Regions from separate parts of the Burkholderia sp. Ac-20344 genome, predicted to be linked through region 2. Evidence: predicted binding sites of a transcription regulator. Region 2 holds the regulator's gene; each other region holds the start of a gene.
What was found. The regulator HrcA, encoded in region 2, represses chaperone genes, less so after heat shock. The targets are predictions, from matches to a motif close to TTAGCACTCNNNNNNNNNGAGTGCTAA.
Positions count from the first base shown of each region.

Region 1 (4,980 bases), on a different contig from region 2:
TCTGCTGGTGTGGCTGCCGCATCTCACGCGCTATGCGCGCGCGCTGACGGGCGACCGGGCCTGGGCGGACGATCTCGTGCAGGACACCCTCGAGCGTGCGCTGAACCGCCCGCCGCGCGATAGCGGCAACCTGCGCGCGTGGCTGCTGACGCTGCTGCGGCACCACTTCATCGACCAGTTGCGCGCGCGGCGCGAGATCGCGGTCGACGACGCGACGGCGCCGTGGCAGACGATGGCCGCGCCGGCCGGCGAAATCGGCGGGCTGGTGCTGCGCGACGTGCAGCGCGCGCTGTACCGGCTGCCCGTCGAGCAGCGCGAGGTGCTGCTGCTGGTCGCGCTGGAGGAGTTGAGCTATCGCGACGCCGCGCAGGTGCTCGGCGTGCCGGTGGGAACGGTGATGTCGCGGCTCGCGCGGGCGCGCGGGCAGATGCGCGCACTGCTGTCGGACGAGCCGTCGACGCACGGCTCGGCCGCGTTACGGGTGATCGGGAAGCCATGATGGACGAATCGCACAAGCCTTCCAGCGAGCGGGACGACGATGCGTCGGCGCAACTGCTGTCCGCACTGCTGGACGGCGAGTTGTCCGGGCACGAGCGGCGCGAGATGCTCGAGCGCCTGCAGTCCGATCCGGAGGAAGCCGAACGGTTCGCGCATTACCGCGCACAGCGCGACGCGCTGCAGGCGCTGTTTCCGCTGCCGGGCGCCGCGCCCGCGCTGTTCGTGCAGCGCCGCGCGCCGCGCCGGCGCAGTGTCGCGTATGCGTTCGCGGGGCTCGCGGCCGGGCTGCTGATCGGCATCGCATTGCATGTGGGCTGGACGGCGTTCGACCGCGAACCGGGGTTCGCCGCGCGCGCGGATGTCGCGTATGCGGTGTACGCGGCCGAGCGCGAGCATCCGGTCGAGGTCGGCGCGGGCGATCCTGAGCGTCTCGTCGCGTGGCTGTCCACGCGTCTCGGGCGGCCCGTGCATGCGCCGTCGCTCGACGAATACGGCTATACGCTGCTGGGCGGCCGGTTGCTGCCCGGTGACGCAAGGCCGGCCGCGCAGCTCATGTACCAGCGCGCGGACGGCGAGCGCGTGACGCTGTACATGACAGCGTACGACGCGCGCCGTCTTGCGCCGCAGGCGATGTCGAGCGATGGCCGCTACACGTATTTCTGGTCGGATCGCGGCATCGGCTATGCGCTGTCCGGTCGCGGCGACGAACGGCGCCTGCGCGAGATCGCGATCGACGTGTGCGGCGCGCTCGGCGGCCCGACCGACGCGTGGAAGGGATGACGTGCGCGCCGCCGGCACGGAGCAGGCGATGAAGACGACGATGACGAAGGGGCTCGTGTTGATACCGGTGCTGGCGGCGCTCGCCACGGGCGCCGCGCGGGTACGCGCGGATGGCGACGCGCCGGTGCGCGTGCCCGTCGACGCGGACGGCGTGCAGCGGGTGGCGATCGTCGGCGGCAGCTATTTCTTCCGGCCGAAACACGTGATCGTGCGGGCGCACGTACCGGTGGAGCTGACCGTGTCGGCGGAATCCGGCGTGGTGCCGCACAGCTTCGAAATCGATGCGCCGCAGGCCGGCATTGCAGTGCACACCGAGCTCGGCACGACACCGAAGACGTTTCGCTTCACGCCGGCGCAGCCGGGCCGGTTCGCCTACTATTGCACGCATCGGCTGCTGTTTTTCAGGAGCCATCGCGAGCGCGGGATGGAAGGCGTGCTCGATGTCGAGGCGGCGCCGTGATTGCCGCGTTGCTGGCCGCGAGCCTGATAGGAGCGAGCATGACCGCCGATCCCGTGACCGTCGCGCAGGCGCACTTCGACCACGTCCGCTCGTACCGCGCGACGATCCGCTCGTCGGCGCGCAGCGGCGAACGGACGGAAATCCGCTACGCGTACCTGAAGCCGGGCTTCGTCCGGATGGATTTCGTGTCGCCGCATCACGGTGCGGTGCTCGCCTACGATCCCGGCGACGGCAAGGTGCGGCTGCGCCCGTTCGGCGCGCATGCGCCGCCTGCGCTGACGCTGGCGCCGTCCAATCCGCTCGTGCGCGACCGCAGCGGCCACCGGGTCGACCGGTCGGACGTCGGCGAACTGCTGCGCAACGTCCATGCACTGCAGGAAGGCGGCGCGACGGTGACCGAAGGCGAGGAGGCCGTCGGCGGCCGGACCGCACTGCGCGTGTCGGTCACGGGCGCGCCCGCGCACGCGGTCGACGGCGTGCATCGCTACCGGCTGTGGCTGGATACCCGGGACGGTTTTCCACTGAAGGTCGTCAGCTTCGCGGACGGTGACGACGTGCCGCTCGAAACCGTGACGCTCGACGATGTCGAGATCGACGTCGCGTTTCCCGAACGCTTCTTCGCGCCCTGAGCGGTGCGCTGACTCATGCCCCTGACGGGCATGCCGGAGGCTGCATGGCGGAATACCGGTTCTCGACGACCTGGCGCGTGGACGCGCCGCTCGCGGTGGTGTGGGACGCGATCTACCAGGTCGACCGCTGGCCCGGCTGGTGGAAAGGCGCCGTGAGCACCGTCGAGATCGAGCCGGGCGATGCGCGCGGCGTCGGCGCGCTGCACCGGTACACGTGGAAAGGGGCGCTGCCGTACCGGCTGACCTTCGACATGCGCGTGCGACGCGTCGAGCCGCCGCATGCGCTCGAAGGGCGCGCGAGCGGCGCGATCGAAGGCGACGGATGCTGGTCGTTCATCGCCGACGGCGCGCGCACGATCGTGCGCTACGACTGGCACATCCGCACGCACGTGCGCTGGATGAACCGGCTGGAGCCGCTCGGTCGCCCGCTGTTCCGATGGAATCACGACGTGGTGATGCGCGAAGGCGCGAAGGGGCTCGCGCGGCTGCTGGGCGCGGCGGTCGAGACGGATGGCCGGACTTTCCGGCCGTTGTCGGACGCGGGCTGCGCCGATGCCTGAACGCGTGTGAACGCGAGGAAAAGCGCCGAGCGACGGGCTGCGCCGCTCAGCGCGCGTACGCCATCACGGCGCCATCCACCACCCGTGGAACGCGTTCGCCGCCGGCCGAGCCATGGGTGGATACCGCTCATGTCATCGGGCAGGCTCTGGCGCGTCCAGATGCCGGTCAGTGCGTTGGTCGGCTTCGCCTGGATCGCGAGATCGGCCCCGGGCGCTTCGCGCTGTGCGTCGATGGGCGTGCCGGCGAACGACGCACAGGCGGCGGGGCGCATCAGGGCACGGACGCTGTCTCCCTGGAACGATGCAAACGTCATATCAAATCCCTGGTTCTAATTCGTGTGGAGTCCTGCTTGTCGGTCGCTGTCCGGACGTTCGGCACCGATCGGCCAGGCATGAAGATGAACGCAACGCGGCGCATCGTAGGCGTGTCAAATGCGAAAGTCGCATGCAAACGAGAATGATTCGCATATAAATCGCTGAATGCAATTCGTGCCCCACGGATGGGGACGACGCGTGTTTAGTACCGAGGCAAACCGCAAATACCGGCGTAATGAAAATGTATGATTCGATGCGGATCGATGGATCCGCGGGAAGGCACGCGAAGGTCGTCCGGCGGAGGCGGGCGGACGCGCTGCGGCGGACGGAATCGGCGCCCGCGCAGGTTTTTTCGTGCGATGCCGCCGATCGCAGGAACTCCGTGCTTACCCGGTGTCCAAACGGGGCTGGATGAGATTCGCGGGCCGCGCGCGCCCGCCGGTCAGGCTGGGAGCGTTCGTAATGGCATTGTTTTGAAAGGATTTTTTGTTGTTTTCACGTGCTTTTTCCGCCGCGTCTCCGCCTTGAAAATTCGTCCGGTTTCCCTTCTTGAATTTGTCAAAACCCGTCCATATAATTAGCACTCGCTGCACGAGAGTGCTAACAATTCTCTGCCGGGCGATAAGCCGGGCAGATTCCCTAAGCGTTCTTCAATCTCAGTCAAGAGAGGAGTGAATATGAACCTTCGTCCTTTGCACGATCGCGTGATCGTCAAGCGCCTGGATCAGGAAACCAAGACCGCCTCGGGCATCGTGATCCCCGACGCCGCTGCTGAAAAGCCGGACCAGGGCGAAGTCCTGGCCGTCGGCCCGGGCAAGCGCGACGACAAGGGCGCCCCGATCGCGCTCGACGTGAAGGTCGGCGATCGCGTCCTGTTCGGCAAGTACGCAGGCCAGACCGTGAAGGTCGACGGCAACGAACTGCTGGTCATGCGCGAAGAAGACATCATGGCCGTGGTCAACGCGAAGTAAGCGTCCACCGACGGCACATATTCCCAAGAATTCAAGGAGTTAGAAGATGGCAGCTAAAGACGTCGTATTCGGCGATTCCGCCCGTTCGAAGATGGTCGAAGGCGTGAACATTCTCGCCAACGCAGTCAAGGTCACGCTGGGTCCGAAGGGCCGCAACGTGGTGCTCGAGCGCAGCTTCGGCGGCCCGACGGTCACCAAGGACGGTGTGTCGGTCGCGAAGGAAATCGAGCTGAAGGACAAGCTCCAGAACATGGGCGCGCAAATGGTCAAGGAAGTGGCTTCCAAGACCAGCGACAACGCAGGCGACGGCACGACGACGGCAACCGTCCTCGCGCAATCGATCGTTCGCGAAGGCATGAAGTACGTCGCATCGGGCATGAACCCGATGGACCTGAAGCGCGGCATCGACAAGGCAGTCGCAGCGGCTGTCGAAGAGCTGAAGAAGATCAGCAAGCCGTGCACGACGAACAAGGAAATCGCACAGGTCGGCTCGATCTCGGCGAACAGCGACACGTCGATCGGCGATCGCATCGCTGAAGCGATGGACAAGGTCGGCAAGGAAGGCGTGATCACCGTCGAAGACGGCAAGTCGCTGGCCGACGAACTCGACGTCGTCGAAGGCATGCAATTCGACCGCGGCTACCTGTCGCCGTACTTCATCAACAACCCGGAAAAGCAAGTCGCCGTCCTCGACAACCCGTTCGTGCTGCTGCACGACAAGAAGGTGTCGAACATCCGCGATCTGCTGCCGGTGCTCGAGCAAGTCG
Region 1 is NZ_JAAGPP010000245.1:805-5,784, forward strand. Features, by position in the region: gene G3N64_RS37250 (sigma-70 family RNA polymerase sigma factor) at 1-499, shown strand, start outside; gene G3N64_RS37255 (anti-sigma factor) at 496-1,278, shown strand; gene G3N64_RS37260 (quinol oxidase) at 1,307-1,738, shown strand; gene G3N64_RS37265 (DUF1571 domain-containing protein) at 1,735-2,367, shown strand; gene G3N64_RS37270 (SRPBCC family protein) at 2,412-2,927, shown strand; gene groES (co-chaperone GroES) at 3,920-4,213, shown strand; gene groL (chaperonin GroEL) at 4,260-4,980, shown strand, end outside.
Region 1: a site for HrcA is predicted at 3,820-3,846, ahead of groES (co-chaperone GroES). Genes of this name have one in related genera too.

Region 2 (4,980 bases):
CCGCGCCGTCGATCGCCGCGTCGAACGTGCCGGCGTCCAGCGCCTGCATGTCGAACGCGCCAAACGCGGCCGGATCGACGCCGGCGGGCAACATCGCAGCGGCCTTACTTCGGCTGGGCGACGGTGACGAGCGCCGGACGCAGCACGCGGTCGGCGATCGTATAGCCCTTTTGCAGCACCGCAACGACGGTGTTCGGCTCCTGCTCGGCCGGCACCATCGAAATCGCCTGGTGCTGGTGCGGATCGAACTTCTCGCCGACCGGGTTGATCGCGACGACACGGCCCTTCTCGAGCGCGCTCGTCAGCTGGCGCAGCGTCAGTTCGACGCCTTCGCGCACCTTCGCGATGTCGCCGGACGTATCGTTGACGGCCGCTTCCAGGCTGTCCAGCACCGGCAGCAGGTGCTCCGCGAAGCTCTCGATCGCGAACTTGTGCGCCTTCGAGACGTCGTCCTGCGCGCGGCGGCGGACGTTCTCGGTCTCGGCCTTCGCCCGCAGGAAGCTCTCCTGAAGCTCGGCGACCTTGGCTTGAGCCTCCGCGAGCGCCGCGTCGGCTGCTTCAGCGGCGGGAGCAGCGCCTTGCGCCGCCTGCTTCTCGCTGCCGATCTCTTCGGCCGATTGGGGTGCCGGGTTCTCTTGCGTGTTTTCCATGTCGCTGAAAGTCGATTAGAGGTTGAAGCCAAATCGGTAACCGCCGAACCGTATAACCGGCGGTACCGCACATTGCTGGTGCAAATAAGGATGAAAACTGCGATTTCAAGAGGGTTATTCGCCGGCATTCTCCAATGCCGCGAAACAACCGCGCGATGCACCGGTGCATCGCGCGCATAGTCCGCCAGATCGGGCGAAACGGGCTGTAACAACGCTTACCTGACCAGGACTAGCTTGGCACAGGCCCGCTGCACTACACTCCATTCAAGCATCGGAAAAGCGTGTTTACCCGGAGCTGACCACCGCCTGACAACCACCTGGCGCCGTTTTCACCCGTCTTCTCGAGGGGAGTACCGTGAAACTGACCTTTGCGATATCGGTGGTCGCGCTGGTACTCATTGCCGGCACCACCACCATCTGCCTGTCGGGAGCCGTCACCGACCGCACGACCGAATACGGGAGCGCGCGGGCGACGTTCGACCAGATGTTCAGCTCCCACCAGAAAATCTGTCGATGATGCGCCGGTCGCGCTTCGTCGGCCGGCCGTGCAATTCGGCCGCCGGCTCGCGATACGTACGGCGCCGCTCCAGTTCGGCGAGCCGCGCGGCCCGCCCCGCTTCCGTTTCCTGGTAAAGCGTCTGCGCGACGCTCGCCGGCCCGCGCACGTCGCACACGCCAAGCACGGCAATGTGCCAGACGATGCCGTCGATCGCAATCTCGACCTCGTCGCCCACGCGCACTTCCTTCGCCGGCTTGACCGCCGCGCCACCGATCTTCACGTGCCCCTTGTCGACCGCATCGGTCGCGAGCGAGCGCGTCTTGAAGAACCGGGCCGCCCACAGCCATTTGTCGATGCGCAGCTTCGCGCCCGGTTCGGTCGAAATCTTGTAGTTCATCGCAGCCTCCGCCGGGCCGCCCCAAGGAGGCTGACCGCCCCCTCGGGGGGCAGTGAACGAAGTGAGCGTGGGGGTCGTTTCATCTCAACCCACCGTTTCGGGCTGCGCGGCCCTGACCGGCCAGCCCTGCAGATTCTCGGCGACGATCTCGCCGAGCGCGCCGATCCACGCGGGCGCGCCGTTCAGGCACGGAATGCGGTGAAACACCTTGCCGCCGCCGGCGAGAAACTCGTCGCGCACTTCCATGCCGATCTCCTCGATCGTCTCCAGGCAGTCGGCCGTGAAACCGGGACAGAACACGTCGGCCCGCCGCACGCCGGCTTCGCCGAACTCGCGCAGCGTCGGCGCGGTGTAAGGCTGCAGCCACTCGGCCTTGCCGAAGCGCGACTGGAACGTGATGCGGCATTCGGTCGTCGACAGCCCGAGCGCGGCCATCAGCAGCGCGCCCGTCTGCTGGCACTGGTCGTGATAGGGATCGCCGAGGTCGAGCGTGCGCTTCGGCACGCCGTGAAAGCTCAGCACGAGCTTGTCGCCGGCCGCGAAGTCGGGCCGGCCGTGCTGCGCCCAATACTGGCGCACCTGTTCGGCCAGCGCGTGGATATAGGCCGGATGATCGGCGTAATGCCGCACCGTGCGCACCTCCGGCTGGTTGCGCATGCGCGCGAGCGCGCCGAATGCGGCGTCGAATGCGGTGGCCGTGGTCGACGCCGAGTATTGCGGATACATCGGCATCAGCAGCACGCGCTCGACGCCCGCGCGCTTGAACTGCGCGAGCGCGTGCGAAATGTTCGGGCTGCCGTAGCGCATCGCGTAATCGACCTGCACTTGATAACTGTTCGACGCGAGCAGGTGCCGCACGCTGTCGGTCTGGCGCTCGGTATGCACGCGCAGCGGCGAGCCCTCGGGCATCCAGACGGCCGCGTATTTCTTCGCGGACGCGCGGCCGCGCAGCGGCAGGATCAGCGTGCGCAGCAGCACCTGCCAGACGGCCTGTGGAATCTCGACGACCCGCGGATCCGACAGGAATTCGGCCAGATAGCGCCGCACCGCGCGCGGCGTAGGGGCGTCGGGCGTGCCGAGATTGATCAGCAGCACGCCGATGCGATGGGCGGCCGCGGTGCTCGAAGGCGGCTCAAGATCGAAACGCATGGGCAAGAACGTGCTCGAGGCACGGGACCGGACGGCTCTCAATTATAGCGGGCCGCCCCGCGCCGGTCGGCTGGCCGTTCGGCCGACTGTCGGCTCGCGCGGTGCCGCGGCACGATGACGGGGCGGGATCGGGCTGGCGAATGCAGGCTACTGCTGGCTCAGCGTGAGCGACAGCAGGCGCGCGGTGATGTCGACGATCGGTATCACGCGGTTGTACGCCATGCGGGTCGGGCCGATCACGCCGAGCGTGCCGACGATCTGCCCGTTCACCTCGTAAGGCGCGGTAACGACGCTCATTTCCTCGATCGGTACGAGCGTCGATTCGCCGCCAATGAAGATCTGCACGCCCTGGGCGTGGCTCGACACGTCGAGCAGTTGCAGGAGGCCCGTCTTTTGATCGAATACGTCGAACAGCTTGCGCAGCCGCGCCATGTCGGAGGACAGATCCGCCACCTCGAGCAGGTTGCGCTCGCCGGAAATCAGCACGGTGTCCTCGGTATCGGGCACCTCGGTGCTGGCCGTCACGGCCGCATGCATCAGCGTGGTCATGTCGCCGCGCAACTGGTCGATCTCGTCGCGCAGGCGGCGGCGCACCTCGTCGAACGACAGCCCGGCGAAATGCGCGTTGATGTAGTTGGACGCCTCGGTCAGTTGCGACGGCGAGTAATCGCGCGGCGTCGCGAGCATCCGGTTCTGCACGTCGCCCTCGGGCGTGACGATGATCAGCAGGATGCGCTTGTCCGACAGGCGCATGAACTCGATCTGCTTGAACACGTGGCTGCGGCGCGGCGTCAGCACGACACCCGCGAACTGCGACAGGTTCGACAGCACGCTTGCGGCGGCCGCCACCACCCGCTGCTGGGGTTCGCCGGCCTGGAGCGTGTGCTGCACCTGCCGCGCGACGGCCTCGGCGTCGATCGGCGCCTCGACCGTCAGCATCGTGTCGACGAACAGCCGGTAGCCGCGCGGTGTCGGCACGCGGCCGGCCGACGTGTGCGGGCTCGACACGAGGCCGAGCTCCTCCAGGTCGGACATCACGTTGCGGATCGTCGCCGGGCTCAGCTCGAGCCCGGAGTAACGGGACAACGTGCGCGATCCGACTGGCTGACCGTCGGCGATATACCGTTCGATCAGGGTTTTCAGGAGGGTTCGTGCGCGAGGATCTAGCATGGTGGAAAATTTTAGCGCAACCGCGCGACCGCGGCGAGTGGCGCGGCCACCGACGCGCGGGCCGGCCCGATCCGGCCCCGTCTGCGCACAGCCGGTTCTTTTCGTCAACGAGCTATGGTGTAATGCCGGCATGAAAACCGGTAATCAGTTCAACACCGTCGCGCTCGTCGGCCGGAGCAACACGCCGAACATCGCCGAGCCGCTCGCCACGCTGGCCGCCTGCATCGCCAAGCGGGGCTTCGAGGTCGTCTTCGAAGCCGAGACCGCGCGCGAGATCGGCATCACCGGCTACCCGGCGCTGACCCCGGCCGAAATCGGGGCGCGCGCCGACGTGGCGGTCGTGCTGGGCGGAGACGGGACGATGCTCGGCATCGGCCGTCAGCTCGCGCCGTACAAGACACCGCTGATCGGGATCAACCACGGACGGCTCGGCTTCATCACCGATATCGCGGCGGCCGACATGCAGGCGCTCGTCCCGGTGATCCTGTCCGGCAAGTTCGAGCGCGAGGAGCGCGCGCTGCTCGAGGCGCGGATCATGCGCGACGGCGAACCGATCTACCACGCGCTCGCCTTCAACGACGTCGTCGTGAACCGCAGCGGTTTCTCCGGGATGGTCGAGCTGCGCGCATCGGTCGACGGCCGGTACATGTACAACCAGCGTTCGGACGGCCTGATCGTCGCCACGCCGACCGGCTCGACCGCGTACGCGCTGTCGTCGGCCGGCCCGATCCTCCATCCGCAGCTGGCGGGCATCGTGCTCGTGCCGATCGCGCCGCACGCGCTGTCGAACCGGCCGATCGTGCTGCCCGACGATTCGAAAATCGCGATCCAGATCGTCGGCGGGCGCGACGTCAACGTGAACTTCGACATGCAGTCGTTCACCTCGCTCGAGCTGAACGACACGATCGAGGTGCGCCGCTCGAAGCACACGGTGCCGTTCCTGCACCCGATCGGCTACAGCTACTACGCGACGCTGCGCAAGAAGCTGCACTGGAACGAACACGCCTCGAACGAAGACGACAAGGCGTCCTGACGCCGCTCCGCCCGACACCATGCTCCGCCACCTCTCGATCCGCGACTTCGTCATCGTCGCCGCGCTCGATCTCGAATTCGAC
Region 2 is NZ_JAAGPP010000136.1:7,357-12,336, reverse strand. Features, by position in the region: gene G3N64_RS31055 (thioredoxin family protein) at 1-94, opposite strand, end outside; gene grpE (nucleotide exchange factor GrpE) at 105-650, opposite strand; gene G3N64_RS31045 (hypothetical protein) at 1,006-1,167, shown strand; gene G3N64_RS31040 (RNA-binding S4 domain-containing protein) at 1,139-1,546, opposite strand; gene hemH (ferrochelatase) at 1,631-2,695, opposite strand; gene hrcA (heat-inducible transcriptional repressor HrcA) at 2,843-3,865, opposite strand; gene G3N64_RS31025 (NAD kinase) at 3,996-4,898, shown strand; gene recN (DNA repair protein RecN) at 4,918-4,980, shown strand, end outside.

Region 3 (4,980 bases), on a different contig from region 2:
CGCCCATGCCGCCCGTCTTCGCTCGCGACTTGAGACCCGAGGTCCAGAAGATGCAGCGCAATCCGCAAGACAAGTACCGTCCGTTCGAACCCGTCCGCCTCAATGGCCGCAAATGGCCGTCGCGCACCATCGAGCGCGCGCCCGTCTGGATGAGCACCGACCTGCGCGACGGCAACCAGTCGCTGATCGAGCCGATGAGCATCGAGCAGAAGCTCGAGTTCTTCGAGATGCTGGTCGCGATCGGGTTCAAGGAGATCGAAGTCGGTTTTCCGTCGGCGTCGCAAACCGACTTCGATTTCGTCCGCAAGCTGATCGACGACAAGCGGATTCCGGACGACGTGACGATCGAAGTGCTCGTGCAGGCGCGCGAAGACCTGATCGCCCGCACGTTCGACGCGCTCGAGGGCGTGCCGCGCGCGATCGTGCACCTGTACAACGCGGTCTGCCCGTCGTTCCGCCGCATCGTGTTCGGGATGTCGAAGGCCGACGTGAAGGCGCTCGCGATCGACGGCACGCGCATCATCAAGGCGCACGCCGCCGCCCGCCCCGACACGCAGTGGACCTTCCAGTACTCGCCGGAAACCTTCAGCATGACCGAGCTGACGTTCGCGCGCGAGATCTGCGACGCGGTCGCGCAGACCTGGCGCCCGGCCCGCGACCACAAGATGATCGTCAACCTGCCGGCCACCGTCGAAGCCGCGAGCCCGAACGTGTTCGCGGACCAGATCGAGTGGATGGACCGCAACCTCGCGTATCGCGACAGCATCGTGCTGTCCGTGCATCCGCACAACGACCGCGGCACCGCGGTCGCGGCGGCCGAGCTCGCGCTGCTCGCGGGCGCCGACCGGATCGAGGGCTGCCTGTTCGGCAACGGCGAGCGCACCGGCAACGTCGATCTCGTCACGCTCGCGCTGAATCTCTACACGCAGGGCATCGATCCGGGCCTCGATTTCTCCGACATCGACGCCGTGCGCCGCGTCGTCGAACGCTGCAACCAGATTCCCGTGCATCCGCGCCATCCGTACGCGGGCGACCTCGTGTTCACCGCATTCTCGGGCTCGCACCAGGACGCGATCCGCAAGGGCTTCGCGCAGCAGCGCCCCGACGCGGCCTGGGAAGTGCCGTACCTGCCGATCGACCCGGCCGACCTCGGCCGCAGCTATGACGCCGTGATCCGCGTGAACAGCCAGTCCGGCAAGGGCGGCGCGACGTTCCTGCTCGAACGCGGGATGGGCTTCACGCCGACGCGCCGCGTGCAGATCGAATTCAGCCATGCGGTGCAGACGCTTGCCGACGCGTCCGGCGAGGAAGTGACGGGCGACGCGATCTGCACGCTGTTCGCGCGCGAATTCTTCGACACCGACGGGCCGGCCGCGCGTCACGGCAACGGCGCGCGCTGGCAGAACCGCGAGATCGCGGCAGTGCCCGCGGCGGACACGACGCCCGACGATGCCGTGCGGCGTTTGGCCGCAGCATTCGCGGCGGCCGCCAGCGCCGCGATCGACGTCGCGTCGTGCGAACACACGCGCACGACGGACGGGCGGATCGCGGTATCGGTCGGCTGCCGGGTCGGCGATGCGCCGCTGCGGCACGGCGTCGGCCTGCACGCCGATGCGGCGAGCGCCGCGCTCGATGCGGTCGTCAGCGCGATCAACCGCTCGGCCTGGCACTGCACGGATCGCCGCGCAGCGGCCTGACCGTCCGGTTCCGTTTCAGGGTTCAAACGTCAGCGAGCGGGGCGTGACCGCCCGTGCGCCGCGCGATCCGCGCCGCACGAGGCAGCAAAAAGCGGCCCAGAAGGCCGCTTCGGTCGGGACATGAAAAGGAGCGCCACGCGCGCTCATGTCTCGGTCGCGCACCGCGTCGCCTGCCACGCGAACAGGCTCCAGCGGCCCTGTTCGTGGGTATGGACGGAGGTATATGCAATCGGGAAGACCAGGCCGCCGTTGTTCGTTTCCATCTCGATCAACGCGCGCCCGGTGACGACGCAGGTTTCGTCGCCGACGGGCAGCACGTCCTGCGACTGGATTTCGATCTGGCGATAGCGGCGGCGGCCGGCGACGATCGCGTCGATGAACTGCTGCTTGGTTTCGCGTTTGCCGTTGGTGTGCACGAAGAACACCTTGTCCGACAAAAGCGCGTCGAGCACCTCGCCGTCCCCGTCCACCATCGCCCGGAACCGATCGCGCTCGAGCGCGCGGATCGCATCGACCACCTTCGCCATCGCCTGACTCCTCGGCAACGCGCACGCCGTGCGCGGGCGTGCGGATCAGAAGTTGTACTGCAAGTAGAACTGGTGGAAATTTATACCAGGATTCGGCTCTTTGATACCCGCGTTAGACACATGTTCAAAACGGTAGCCGACCTGATACTGTTGCCGTTGGCCGAACTGCACGCCCACCCCCGCCGTCGGCGCGAACTGGAACGCGGTCCCCATCGAAAAATGATCCGAGATCGTCGGATGCGTCAGCAGCCGGACGCCGCCGCCGGCCTCGATGTACGGGCGGATCTCCCCGGCGCTCTTGATGAAGCGGAACATCGGCGTCACGCCGAATTCACCGATGTTGCCGTGGACGTTGCCGCCCGTGTGCCAGTAGCCGGCGTGCCCTTCCACGACGAACGCGAAGTGCCAGCCTCCGATTTCCCACCAGTTCCAGCCCGGATCCCACACCACGCCGAGATCGGCCTTGTCGACCCCGTGGCGATCCGAAAAACCGCCGCCCGCCTGAATGCCCCATCGATCCGCGCATGCCGCACCCGATCCGCCCAGGAGGGACGCCGCCAGCATCGCGTGCAGCGCAAGCCGGCTGCGGGGCCGGCGATTCTTCTTATTGTTCATCTGACACTCCAACTTTGTGGGTTGAATTGAGCCTGCCGCTTCGGCCAGCTCGAGCGAACTGAATGGTATGGTAAAGGACTTTTCGGATCGGCATCACAAAGCGAAATGGCTTGCTTCCAAAACGACAAAAATTGAAATCGTCTACTGATTGCCATCAGAAACAACGGCTTACGGAACTTCGCTGCGCCCCCTCTGTCGCAAATTAGACTATCGACTCGACTAGCTCGATAGAAAAAGTGGGAACTCCGATGCCCACGCTTGCTCTAAGGAATTAGCACTCGGCTTACGGGAGTGCTAAGATGGCCCACGGAATTTCATTCGAGACCGGGGGCTTGTCCCTGATTCCAAAGGAGTTTTTTAGTGAGCAATGCCCTGACCCTCCCGAACACCCTGAGCCCGACGCCGGCCAAGGCCGCATCGGCAGGCTCGCTGGCGCTCGCAGCTCAATCGATGTTGCCGGGCCAGCTTGGCAACATCGACGCGTATATCCAGGCCGTCAATCGCATTCCGCTGCTGACGCCCGAAGAGGAACGCCAGTACGCGACCGAATTCCGCGAAAGCAACAATCTCGACTCGGCACGCCGCCTCGTGCTGTCGCACCTGCGGCTCGTCGTGTCGATCGCGCGCAACTATCTCGGCTACGGCCTGCCGCACGGCGACCTGATCCAGGAAGGCAACATCGGCCTGATGAAGGCCGTGAAGCGCTTCGATCCGGCCCAGAACGTGCGTCTCGTGTCGTATGCGATCCACTGGATCAAGGCTGAGATCCACGAGTACATCCTGCGCAACTGGCGCACGGTGAAGGTCGCGACGACGAAGGCGCAGCGCAAGCTGTTCTTCAACCTGCGCAGCCACAAGAAGGGCCTGCAGGCGATGACGCCCGAGGAGATCGACGGCCTCGCGAAGGAACTCAACGTCAAGCGCGAAGACGTGACCGAAATGGAAACGCGCCTGTCGGGCGGCGACATCGCGCTCGAAGGGCAGGTCGAAGACGGCGAGGAGTCGTACGCGCCGATCGCCTACCTGGCCGACTCGCACAACGAACCGACCGCCGTGCTCGCCGCGCGTCAGCGCGACACGCTGCAGACGGACGGCATCGCGCAGGCACTCGACGCGCTCGACGCACGCAGCCGCCGCATCATCGAGGCGCGCTGGCTGCACGTCGACGACGACGGCTCGGGCGGCTCGACGCTGCACGATCTCGCCGCCGAGTTCGGCGTGTCGGCGGAACGCATCCGCCAGATCGAAGCGAGCGCCATGAAAAAGATGCGCACCGCCCTCGCCGAATACGCATAAATCCCGGCGATTTAGCGCGCCTCACCGAAAACCGCTGCCTAACCGGCAGCGGTTTTTTTTCGCCCGTCTTTTCCGCAGTTTTTCACCCGCTTTTTCGCCCGTTTTTCCACCCGTTTCCGTGCGGATTAATTGACCTGATTCGTCAGGCAATAGGCCGTTTGCGGGCCCCTTCCGCATAACCTTGATCTGCCTCAAGTTTCAGCCCGTGTTTCGCGACGGTCTGCCGCAGCGCAGCACTCGGCATCGGAAAGCCGTCCTTTTAAAATTGGCATGTCAGGCGCAAAAGGATTAAAACAGCTTCACGGCCGTCATAAATCCGACGTAAAGTCGCCCCAAATCAGACCTAAATCGATTCAGGATAATCGCCTTGATCTCGATCAATAAAGAGCCTGCGCCGCCTCCCCCGCGGCCGGCCGGTACGATCGGCTGGCGCGCGCGCATCGCCGCGTGGGCACGCGGCCCGACCCTCGCCCGCGACATCACCCTGGTGCTGATCGTCAAGCTGATCCTCCTGATGTCGCTCAAATACGCATTCTTCAATCATCCGCAGGCCGAGCACATGTCGTTGCCGCCTGCCGCCGTCGCCGAGAAGCTGCTCTCGGTGCCGGCGCCTGCACCCACCGAGGGAGACCACCATGATAAGTAGCGAAGTCGTCGATCTGTCGCGTCTGCAGTTCGGCATCACGGCGCTCTACCACTTCCTGTTCGTGCCGCTGACGCTCGGCCTGTCCTGGCTGCTCGTCATCATGGAAGCCGTCTACGTGATGACCGGCAAACAGGTCTACAAGGACATGACCCAGTTCTGGGGCAAGCTGTTCGGGATCAACTTCGCGATGGGCGTGACG
Region 3 is NZ_JAAGPP010000073.1:3,007-7,986, reverse strand. Features, by position in the region: gene leuA (2-isopropylmalate synthase) at 51-1,697, shown strand; gene G3N64_RS22060 (nuclear transport factor 2 family protein) at 1,841-2,224, opposite strand; gene G3N64_RS22055 (acyloxyacyl hydrolase) at 2,270-2,839, opposite strand; gene rpoH (RNA polymerase sigma factor RpoH) at 3,200-4,135, shown strand; gene cydP (cytochrome oxidase putative small subunit CydP) at 4,497-4,781, shown strand; gene G3N64_RS22040 (cytochrome ubiquinol oxidase subunit I) at 4,771-4,980, shown strand, end outside.
Region 3: a site for HrcA is predicted at 3,111-3,137, ahead of rpoH (RNA polymerase sigma factor RpoH). Genes of this name have one in related genera too.

Region 4 (4,980 bases), on a different contig from region 2:
TGCGAGAACGGATAGACGCCCCAACTGCCGTTCGCAGTCGTCGGCGCGAGATAGTCGACCACCGCATCGTATTGCCGCCCGAGCGTCAGCGTGCCGAAACGTACGCTGCCGAGCCCGACGTAGGCCTGCCGCCCGAACATGCGGCCGCCCTGCGCGAGCGTGCCGCTGTTCACGTTGAAGCCGTTCTCGAGCTGGAACAGCGCGCTGTAGCCGCCGCCCAGATCCTCGGTGCCTTTCAGCCCCCAGCGGCTGCCCTGCGCGAAGCCGCTCGCCATCTGCCACGCGCTATGGCCGCCGACGTTGTTCGTGTAGTCGATACCCGCGTCGACGAGGCCGTACAGCGTGACGCTGCCTTGCGCGAACGCGGGCGCTGCACACAGCGCCGGCATCGCGACGAAAAACAATCTCCAGTTCATCCGTCATCCTTATTGATATTGTCGTTGCCGCCCCCTGACGGGCGTTGCCACTTACTTCGCGCCGTAGATGTCGAAGTCGAAGTACTTCCGGTTGATGCGCTGGTACGTGCCGTTCGCGAGGATCGTCGCAAGTGCGCGGTTGAAGGCGTCGCGCAGGTCGTTGTCCTGCTTGCGCAGCCCGAGCCCGTCGCCCTGCCCGAAATACTTCACGTCGTCGATCGCCGTGCCGACGAACGCGAAATCCTTGCCCTGCGGCTTCTTCAGGAAGCCGTCGCTGGCCGCGATCGATGCCTGGAACGCCGCGTCGAGCCGGCCCGTCACGAGATCGGCATAGACCTGGTCCTGGTTCTGGTACGACACGACCTGCACGCCGGCCCGCTGCCAGTTCGCGATCGCGTAGTCGGCCTGCGCGGAACCCTGCTCGACGCCCACGCGCTTGCCCTTCAGCGCGTCGGCCGTCGGCAGCAGCGGCGAACCCTTGCGCGCGACGAGGCGCGCCGGCGCGTTCGAGATCCGGTTCGTGAATGCGATCTGCTGCTGCCGCTTCGGCGTGATCGTCATCGACGACGCAATCACGTCGAACTTGCGCGCGAGCAGCCCCGGAATCATCCCGTCGAAGCTCGACTCGACCCATACGCAGCGCGCATGCAGCTCCGCACACAATGCGTTCGCGATGTCGATCCCGAAGCCCGTCAGCGTGCCGTCGGGCAGCTTGTATTCGAGCGGCGGGTAAGTCGGATCGACCGCGAGGCGGATCTCCTTGCCCGCCCAGTCGCCCGCGTGCGCCGCCCCTGCTGCCAGCGCCACCGCGAGCGCCGCCATCCGTTTCCACTGCTTCATTGCCAGTCTCCTTCCTCGTGTGAATCGTCAGTCAAATTCGTGCGGGGCCGTCACGCGAGGTAGCGTTCCGCCAGCGCAATCCAGTAGCTCGCGCCCGTGGCGAGGCACGCGTCGTTGAAGTCGTAGCCGGGGTGGTGCAGCCCGCATCCGGCCGCGCCGTCGCCGTTGCCGATCGACAGGTAGCTGCCCGGGCATGCATTCAGCATGAACGCGAAGTCCTCGCTTGCCGCGATCGGCCGCAGATGCGGGATCAGCGCGCCATCGCCGCCCCATTCGCGGGCGACCTCGCGTGCAAACGCGGTTTCCGCCGCGTGATTGACGAGCACCGGGTACGCGTGCCGGTAGTCGATCTCGGCCGTCGCACCATAGCTCGCGGCCTGCCCGTGCACGATCTCGTGAATTCGCCGTTCGAGCAGCGCGCGCACGTCCGGCGATAGCGCGCGCACGCTGAGTTCCAGATCCGCGTGCGGCGGGATCACGTTCGATGCGGTGCCCGCATGGATCGAGCCGGCCGTCACGATCGCCTGGTCCTGCGGGTTCACGTTGCGCGACACGACGGTCTGCAGCGCCATCACGATCGACGCGCACACGACCACCGGATCGATCGTCGTATGCGGCGCCGCGCCATGCCCGCCGCGCCCGGTCACGCGCACCCGCACCTCGTCGGCCGACGCCATCGCCGGGCCGTCGCAGAAACCGAGCACACCGGCCGGCAGGCCCGGCACGTTGTGCATCGCGAACACCGCATCGCACGGAAACCGCGCGAACAGCCCGTCGTCGATCATCCGCTTCGCGCCGCCGAGCCCTTCCTCGGCCGGCTGGAAAATCAGGTTCAGCGTGCCCGTGAAATTTGCGCGCTCGGCCAGGCAGCGCGCCGCCGCGAGCAGCATCGCCGTATGACCGTCGTGGCCGCACGCGTGCATCACGCCGTCGCACCGGCTCGCATGCGGCAGCCCGGTCGTCTCGCGGATCGGCAGTGCGTCCATGTCCGCGCGCAGCCCAAGCCGTTTCCCGGAGCCGCGCGTCAATGTGCCGACCACGCCCGTGCCGCCGAGCCCGCGCGTCACCCGATAACCCCACGTTGTCAGGACGTCGGCCACGAGGCCGCTCGTTGCATGTTCCTCGAAGCCGAGCTCCGGATGCGCGTGCAGCCGGTGGCGCAACGCAATCATCTCCGTCTCGATGGCCGCCATTTCCGGCTGGATAGGTTTATGGTCCAACCCCGATTCTCCTCGATGCACTCCGGTTGCCGATCGCCCGAATGACCGATCGTGGCCGCATCGTAGGCAGCGAAAATCCCGGCGAACAGCCTCGGTTTCGTTATGATGACAACCTTTCGTTGTCAGGTATCGCACCATGAGCACGATCAAGCTGCATCAGTTGCAGGCGCTCGTCGCGAGCGCGGAAGCCGGGAGCATCCGCGGCGCGGCGCGCACGCTCGGGCTGTCGCAGGCGGCCGTCACGCGCGCACTGCGCGAACTGGAGGCCAGCGAGCGCCTGCCGCTGCTGGTCCGCGCGCCGGAGGGGATCGGCTTCACCGAATACGGAAAGACGCTGCTCACGCACGCGAAGCTCGTGCTGAAGCAGCTCGAACACGCGCAGAGCGACCTCGAACGCATGCGCGGCCGCGTCGAGGGCCGACTGAGCATCGGCGTCACGCCGTGGCTCACGATGACCTTCCTCGCGGAAACGGTGCTGCGCTTTCGCGAGCGGATGCCCGACGTGCGCCTCGAACTCTACGAAGCGCTGATGGCCGTCGCGCAGCCGCTGCTGCGCGACGGCAGCATGGACTTCGCGCTCGGGCACGTGCAACCGGGCGGCACGCAGGAATTCGCGTTCGAGCCGATACTGCGCTACGAAACCTCGGTGATGGTGCGCGCCGGCCATCCGCGCGAGCACGCGCGGTCGATCCACGACCTGGTCGACCACGACTGGGTGCTGAATTTCGCGGCCGACGGGCAGGCCGCGCTCGTCGACTACCTGTTCACGCGCCACGGCGCTGAAATCGACGAACGGCGGATCGTGCGCGCGCAGTCGGTGGCGATGCTGCAGACGATGCTCGAACAGGCCGACATGTGCACGTGGTGCCCGACGATTCTCGCGGCCGTGCCGTCGTTCGGCGAACGGATGCGCGCGTTGCCGCTGAAGGAGACCTTCGAGCCGCGCGAGCTCGGGATCGTCACGCGGCGCAGCAGCACGCTGAGCGATGCGGCGCGCTGCTTCATCGACTGCCTGCTGCACGTGATCCGTCGCCATGCGCGTTCGGCACGCAAGGCGGATCTCGCGCTGTTCAGGACGCTGTCGCTGCTGATCTGACGCGCGGCACGATGCGCCCTTCGTCCAAAGCTCCTCCGTGAAAATGCATTTCCGAATCCGTTATTGGATTGCGCCGCCGCGCATTTTTATACTCGTCAGCACTCTCTGCTAAAGAGTGCCAGCCAATCTCGACAGAACAGCACAGGACGAACAAATGAGCCTACGCCCCTTGCACGACCGCGTGATCGTGAAACGACTCGACCAGGAAACCACCACCGCGTCGGGCATCGTGATCCCCGACAGCGCCGCGGAAAAGCCCGACCAGGGTGAAGTGATCGCCGTCGGCCCCGGCCGCAAGGATGCGGACGGCCAGCGCATCGTGCCCGACCTGCAGGTCGGCGAGCGCGTGCTGTTCGGCAAGTACGCGGGTCAGGCCGTCAAGGTAGACGGCAACGAGTTTCTCGTACTGCGCGAGGAAGACATCGTCGCGGTCGTCAATCAATAACGGAGCGCAATCATGGCAGCGAAGGAAATCATTTTCAGCGACGTCGCACGGGCCAAGCTGACGGAAGGTGTGAACATTCTCGCGAACGCGGTGAAGGTCACGCTCGGGCCGAAGGGCCGCAACGTCGTGCTCGAACGCAGCTTCGGCGCCCCGGTCGTCACGAAGGACGGCGTGTCGGTCGCGAAGGAAATCGAACTCGCGGACAAGCTGCAGAACATCGGCGCGCAGCTCGTGAAGGAAGTCGCGTCGCGCACCAGCGACGCCGCCGGCGACGGCACCACGACGGCCACCGTGCTCGCGCAGGCGATCGTTCGCGAAGGCCAGAAATACGTAGCAGCCGGGCTCAATCCGCTCGACCTGAAGCGCGGCATCGACAAGGCCGTCGCAACGGCCGTCGACGAGCTGAAGAAGATCAGCCGGCCGACCACCACGAGCAAGGAAATCGCGCAGGTCGCGACGATCTCCGCGAACGGCGAGGAGTCGATCGGCCAGCGCATCGCGGAAGCGATCGACCGCGTCGGCAAGGAAGGCGTGATCACCGTCGAGGACGGCAAGTCGCTCGCGGACGAGCTCGATGTCGTCGAGGGGCTGCAGTTCGATCGCGGCTACCTGTCGCCGTACTTCATCAACAATCCCGACAAGCAGATCGCCGAGATCGAAAGCCCGTACATCCTGCTGCACGACAAGAAGATCTCGAACATCCGCGACCTGCTGCCGGTGCTCGAACAGGTCGCGAAATCGGGCCGTCCGCTGCTGATCATCGCGGAAGATGTCGAAGGCGAAGCGCTCGCGACGCTCGTCGTGAACAACATCCGCGGGATCCTGAAGACGGTGGCCGTGAAGGCGCCGGGCTTCGGCGACCGCCGCAAGGCGCTGCTCGAGGACATCGCGATCCTCACCGGCGGGCAGGTGATCGCCGAGGAAACGGGCCTGACGCTCGAGAAGGCGACGCTCGCCGAACTC
Region 4 is NZ_JAAGPP010000030.1:51,821-56,800, forward strand. Features, by position in the region: gene G3N64_RS12860 (porin) at 1-416, opposite strand, end outside; gene G3N64_RS12865 (ABC transporter substrate-binding protein) at 468-1,256, opposite strand; gene G3N64_RS12870 (M20 aminoacylase family protein) at 1,307-2,428, opposite strand; gene G3N64_RS12875 (LysR substrate-binding domain-containing protein) at 2,613-3,572, shown strand; gene G3N64_RS12880 (co-chaperone GroES) at 3,727-4,017, shown strand; gene groL (chaperonin GroEL) at 4,030-4,980, shown strand, end outside.
Region 4: a site for HrcA is predicted at 3,668-3,694, ahead of G3N64_RS12880 (co-chaperone GroES). Genes of this name have one in related genera too.